Regions from separate parts of the Pectobacterium versatile genome, predicted to be linked through region 1. Evidence: predicted binding sites of a transcription regulator. Region 1 holds the regulator's gene; each other region holds the start of a gene.
What was found. Region 1 encodes PhoB, which activates phosphate uptake and scavenging genes when phosphate is short. Its sites were predicted from a motif close to CTGTCATAAAACTGNCNNAT; they were not measured.

Region 1 (2,205 bases):
CGCGACAGAATCGTGGTTGCCGCCGAGAATAACGAGCTGGCAGCCCGTGCGCTGTAGTTCTACCACGAAGCTATAATACATTTCCCGCGCGTAGCTGGGGGGCGAGCCGTTATCAAAAATATCGCCTGCGACTATAATAGCATCGACCTGATGTTGTTCCACCTGAGCGATAAGCCAGTGCAGAAAAGCCTGATGTTCAGCAGCGCGGCTTTTGGTATAAAAATATTGCCCTAAATGCCAATCGGCGGTGTGGATAATGCGCATCGTGTTCTCTCGATATTCATGCCGCGTGGCGGTGGATGACGTTGTCATTATTTATTATGTGAAAGGGTGTGTCGTCGCCATGGTGCTTTGTCATCGTAATGCCATGATTATATATAGCAGGGACGGTGGCTGTCGCGGTGGAATCAGGAGTTTGGAAAGCGGCTCGAAAAATCGGATGTACGCGCTGTAACAATCGTGCAGAGCGGTCCGTGCGTTTTTCATAAATCTGTCATAAAACTGACGCATAATGCCTCCGCCTGCTAACAGCGACGATGATTAACGACAGGATTAACAATGGCAAAACGCATATTAGTCGTGGAAGATGAAGCACCAATTCGTGAAATGGTCTGCTTTGTACTGGAACAAAATGGTTATCAACCCGTTGAAGCTGAAGACTATGACAGCGCGGTGACGCAACTGTCGGAGCCATTCCCGGAACTGGTGTTATTGGACTGGATGCTGCCAGGCGGGTCAGGCCTGCAATTCATTAAGCATATGAAGCGCGAGGCGCTGACGCGTGATATCCCGGTGATGATGTTGACCGCGCGTGGCGAAGAAGAAGACCGCGTGCGCGGGCTTGAAGTGGGGGCGGATGATTACATTACCAAACCGTTTTCACCCAAAGAATTGGTGGCGCGTATCAAAGCCGTGATGCGCCGAATTTCACCGATGGCGGTGGAAGAAGTGATTGAAATGCGTGGCCTGAGCCTCGACCCTTCCTCTCACCGCGTGACGACCGAAGAGCACGCGTTGGACATGGGGCCGACGGAATTTAAACTGCTGCATTTCTTTATGACGCATCCTGAACGTGTTTATAGCCGGGAACAGTTGCTGAATCACGTTTGGGGCACTAACGTTTATGTTGAAGATCGTACTGTCGACGTCCATATTCGTCGCCTGCGTAAAGCGCTGGAAACCAGCGGACATGACAAAATGGTGCAAACCGTTCGGGGAACGGGCTACCGTTTTTCAACGCGTTACTGAGGTGATCGTAACCGGAGAAATATTAACGTGCTAGAACGTTTATCCTGGAAAAGGCTGGCATTGGAGCTGGCTTTTTTTTGTTTGCCCGCTTTACTGCTGGGGCTGATTTTTGGCTATCTGCCCTGGTTTCTGCTGGTCGCGGTATTAGGCCTACTGTGCTGGAATTTTTATAACCAGCTAAAACTCTCTTATTGGCTGTGGGTTGACCGCAGCATGACGCCACCGCCCGGCCGCTGGAGCTGGGAACCGCTGTTCTACGGGCTCTATCAGATGCAGTTGCGTAACCGACGTCGACGCCGTGAGCTGGCGCTCCTGATCAAACGGTTTCGCAGCGGTGCCGAATCCTTGCCTGATGCCGTGGTGATCACTACCGAAGAAGGAACGATCTTCTGGTGTAATCATCTGGCGCAGCACCTGCTGAGTTTCCGCTGGCCGGAGGATAACGGTCAGAATATCCTCAACTTATTACGCTATCCCGAATTCACGAATTACATGAAAGGACAGGATTTTAGCCGTCCTCTCACGCTACAGTTGAATAATTCTCACCATGTTGAATTCCGCGTCATGCCCTATTCCGAAGGGCAGCTACTGATGGTGGTGCGTGATATTACGCAAATGCACCAGCTTGAAGGCGCCAGACGTAACTTTTTTGCCAACGTGAGCCATGAACTGCGTACGCCGCTGACGGTGTTGCAGGGCTATCTGGAAATGATGCAGGAAGAAACGCTGGATGCGGCCCTGCGAGGGAAGGCGCTGAACACCATGCAGGAGCAGACCCGGCGCATGGATGGGCTGGTCAAACAGTTGCTGACCTTGTCCCGTATTGAGGCGGCGACGGCAATTGATCTGAATGAAAAAGTCGATATTCCATTGATGCTGCGGGTATTGCAGCGTGAAGCGCAGACGCTGAGTCAGGGGCGACATGAGATCGTTTTTCGTGTGAACGAAAGCCTCCGC
Region 2 (2,205 bases), 1.3 Mb from region 1:
GCAGGCCCTGTGTACGGTCAATCGCAATCATCACGCGTGAGCTGTCACAGTGGAACTCTTTCTGACCGTTGCCAGGAATCGTGCTTTCTGGCGTAGAAATCACTGGCGGAGACAGGTCGATAACGTGCGCCAACGCGTCGCCGTGCTGCTTGTAGTATTCCTGCAAATTGACAACGGCATCACGGGTACGGCTAATGTCATAGCCAGACGCGTTCATGTTGACAATAAACCCGGCTGGCGCGACGCCAATCAGCACCAGCATAATCAAGCCGATACCTTTCTGACCGTCGTTTGCACCGTGAGAGAAGCTCACACCAATCGCCGATAAAATCAGCGCGGTACGCGTCCAGAACGGCGGCTTACGTTTGCCGTCCTGCTTTTCGCGATCGACAGGCGTCAGATGCACGCGCTTGCGTTTTTTACTGTCGTTCCAGAACCGACGCAACACCAGCACCAGCAGGCCTGCCACCACCATCCCCACAATCGGCGAGAGCAGCAGAGACAGGAAAATGCTGATCATTTTCGGCACGTTCAACGCATCCACGACGGAAGTATCCGTCAACAGCGCGTTGGTCAAACCAATACCGATAATGGAGCCGATCAGCGTGTGAGAACTAGAGGCAGGAATACCGAAGTACCAGGTACCCAGGTTCCAGATAATGGCAGCCAGTAGCATGGAAAAGACCATGGCCAGACCGTGCGCCGAACTCACGTTCAGCAATAAATCCGTGGGGAGGAGGTGAACAATTGCATAGGCCACGCTCAGGCCGCCCAGCAACACACCAAAGAAATTAAAGACACCCGCCATAACAACGGCAAACTCGGCGCGCATGGCTCGGGTATAAATAACAGTGGCAACGGCATTCGCAGTATCGTGAAAACCGTTAATGGCTTCATACATTAGTACAAACAACAAAGCCAGTATCAACATCAGGCCGGTGTAGTAATCCAAACCGGCAAATAAATGTAGCATAAACGTTAGGCCATTTAGTGGTCATGAACGCGGCGCATTATCGGCGACAAGCAGGGGTCGGGAAAAGCGAAATATGACATTTTTTTGACTTAATATGTGACGACGATCGGTGGATGAACCACTTAATCAATAAAAATCAAATAATTATATATTTTTACTAAAATATGCAAATTGTTACGCTGGTGTCGAACAAAAACCAACACTACAATTTGCCGCCCTACGGCTTTCGGCCTGTGGCAATCCAAGAAGATAAAATCACTCATCGGAGAAATGCATTGTGGAACAGTTTGACGCTGTCATCATCGGTGCCGGTGCAGCAGGCATGTTTTGCGCGGCACAGGCAGGACAACGCGGACTGCGTGTTCTACTGCTCGATAACGGCAAGAAAGCTGGCCGGAAAATATTGATGTCCGGCGGCGGACGCTGCAACTTTACCAATATGTATGCAGAGCCAGCGGCCTATCTGTCTCACAATCCTCACTTTTGTAAATCGGCACTGGCGCGTTATACCCAGTGGGATTTCATCAGTCTGGTCAACAGCCACCGCATCGCTTATCACGAGAAAACGCTCGGCCAGTTATTCTGCGATGATTCCGCGCAGCAAATCGTGGACATGCTGGTAACAGAATGTGAGCGGGCGAACGTCACCCTCCGTCTGCGCAGTGAAGTGACCTCTGTGGATAAATCAGACGATCGGTTCACCGTCCAGCTAAGCAACGGCACAGCATTCCAGAGCGCATCGTTAGTCGTTGCCTGCGGCGGTCTGTCGATGCCCGGCCTGGGCGCGACGCCGTTCGGTTACCAGCTCGCCGCACAGTTCGGTATCAACGTACTCCCAACTCGTGCTGCGCTGGTGCCCTTTACGCTGCACAAACCGCTGCTCGAACAGTTGCAAACGCTCTCCGGCGTCTCCGTGCCTACCGTTGTCACCGCAGAAAACGGCGTGACGTTCCGTGAAAACATCCTGTTTACGCACCGCGGACTCTCTGGCCCCGCTATTTTGCAGATTTCCAGCTACTGGCAGGCCGGTGAATTCGTCACCATCAATCTACTGCCCGACCGCAATCTCACCCAGCTCATTAATGACGAGCGCACCGCTCACCCGAACCAAAGCCTGAAAAACACGCTGGCACAGTGGTTGCCTAAACGTCTGGTTGAATGCCTGCAAGCGTTAGGGCAACTGCCGGACGTCACGTTGAAACAGCTCAACAGCGCACAGCAAACGCAGATTG
Region 3 (2,205 bases), 1.7 Mb from region 1:
GTCACCAGCATGTTGTCGATTTGATCGTAATCGATGTGGGTCGAGGTGGTGCCAATCAGCGAAATGGTATCGCCCGGCACCAAAATGTCGGCATCCGCCGGCTTACGGCAGCGGTTGATCACCATGTTGTTGATGCGGTGTCCAAGAATCAGTAGCGCGCCTTTTGCCGGGAACATGCGCACGCGCAGATCGGCATATTCCGCAATGTGTTGCCCCCAAATACCGCCCGCATTGACCACCACCTGTGCATAGATTTCTGTTTCTACACCTTTTTTATGGTCGAAAACGCGCACACCGGTAATACGGTCGCCCTGACGAATCAGCCCGATGACCTCATGATAGGTCAGCACTTCCGCGCCGTGTTCGCAGGCATCAATCATGTTGGCCGCCGTCAGGCGAAAGGGATCGACGGAGCCATCCGGCACACGCACCGCGCCAATCAGCGCCGGGTTTGCCGCCGGTTCCAGCCGTAGCGCTTCCTGCGGATCCAACGCCTGAGCGTGAATCCCAGCCTGCTGGCAGGCGGTAATAAACTGCGCCTGCCAGCCGAGATCGTCTTCGGGCAAGGTGATAAACAGACCGTCGGTAGGCTCAATACAGTGGCGAGCAATCCGCCGGAGAATCTGGTTTTCTTCAATACATTCGCGGGCAGACTCGCCATCGGTTACCGCATAGCGGGCGCCGCTGTGTAATAAGCCGTGATTACGCCCGGTCGCCCCGGTTGCAATGTCATAACGTTCAAGCAGCAGGCAGCGCAGTCCGCGCAGAGCACAGTCTCGTGCTGTACCCGCACCCGTCGCACCACCGCCGATGACAACCACGTCAGTTTCACGCCAGTTCCCCATGTTTTTCATTCTGCTCTCACTTCAGGCGGAGGGTATACATGTTGCTATTGGGACACAGAAAGAAGGGTTAATGTTTGATAAAGAGCAAAAGCGAACACTAAACGAAAATAAAGTGGGATTTAAAAACAATAAGTGTGATTTAGGTCACTAAAACCACACTGTGGAATTTTCCTATTCTGTTAACATGAGCGCAAAAATCGTCACAGTTTCATAAAAGTGTAACATTAGCGTCATGAATCACACTCATTTGCACGCTATCCCCTTACAATAACGTTCGTAATAGAACAAAAAAGCTATCGTTTTTTTTCGCATTGGAGATATCTATGCTGAGTATTTTTAGGCCCGCAGCCCACCAGCCGCGCGTGTCGCAAGAACACGTTGATCCGCTCTATCGCCGCCTGCGCTGGCAGATTTTCATGGGGATCTTTTTTGGCTACGCCGCCTACTATCTGGTGCGTAAAAACTTCGCACTCGCCATGCCTTATCTGATTGACCAGGGCTTCTCACGCGGTGACCTCGGTTTTGCGCTATCGGGTATCTCTATTGCCTACGGTTTTTCCAAATTCATCATGGGGTCGATATCCGACCGCTCTAACCCGCGCGTGTTCCTGCCTGCGGGTCTGATTCTGTCAGGTGCAGTCATGCTGTTCATGGGCTTCGTGCCGTGGGCAACGTCCAGCATTGCGATTATGTTCGTCCTGCTGTTCCTGTGCGGGTGGTTCCAGGGTATGGGTTGGCCGCCGTGCGGACGTACGATGGTTCACTGGTGGTCGCAGAAAGAACGTGGTGGCATCGTGTCCGTATGGAACTGTGCTCACAACGTCGGCGGTGGTATTCCTCCTCTGCTGTTCCTGCTGGGTATGGCCTGGTTCAACGACTGGAAAGCTGCACTCTATATGCCGGCCTTCGCCGCCATTTTGATTGCCATGATCGCTTTTGCACTGATGCGTGACACGCCGCAATCCTGTGGTCTGCCACCGATTGAAGAGTACAAAAACGATTATCCGGTTGATTACAATGAAAAAGCGGAAGAAGAACTGACGGCTAAGCAGATCTTCATGCAGTACGTTTTCCCCAACAAACTGCTGTGGTACATCGCGATCGCCAACGTCTTCGTTTACCTGCTGCGTTACGGTATCCTCGACTGGTCACCGACCTACCTGAAGGAAGTTAAACACTTCGCACTGGATAAGTCTTCCTGGGCCTATTTCTTCTACGAATATGCAGGTATTCCGGGCACACTGCTGTGCGGCTGGATGTCCGACAAGGTCTTCAAAGGTAACCGTGGTGCAACAGGCGTGTTCTTCATGACGCTGGTGACAATAGCAACTATCGTTTACTGGATGAACCCAGCCGGTAA

Region 2: a site for PhoB is predicted at 1,045-1,064, ahead of pitA (inorganic phosphate transporter PitA). Genes of this name have one in related genera too.
Region 3: a site for PhoB is predicted at 1,051-1,070, ahead of glpT (glycerol-3-phosphate transporter). Genes of this name have one in related genera too.

What each region holds. Positions count from the first base shown of each region.
Region 1 covers NZ_CP034276.1:1,309,665-1,311,869, forward strand. Annotated here, with positions in the region: gene sbcD (exonuclease subunit SbcD) at 1-264, opposite strand, end outside; gene phoB (phosphate response regulator transcription factor PhoB) at 559-1,248, shown strand; gene phoR (phosphate regulon sensor histidine kinase PhoR) at 1,276-2,205, shown strand, end outside.
Region 2 covers NZ_CP034276.1:59,303-61,507, reverse strand. Annotated here, with positions in the region: gene pitA (inorganic phosphate transporter PitA) at 1-973, opposite strand, end outside; gene EIP93_RS00260 (BaiN/RdsA family NAD(P)/FAD-dependent oxidoreductase) at 1,251-2,205, shown strand, end outside.
Region 3 covers NZ_CP034276.1:4,587,558-4,589,762, forward strand. Annotated here, with positions in the region: gene glpA (anaerobic glycerol-3-phosphate dehydrogenase subunit A) at 1-854, opposite strand, end outside; gene glpT (glycerol-3-phosphate transporter) at 1,169-2,205, shown strand, end outside.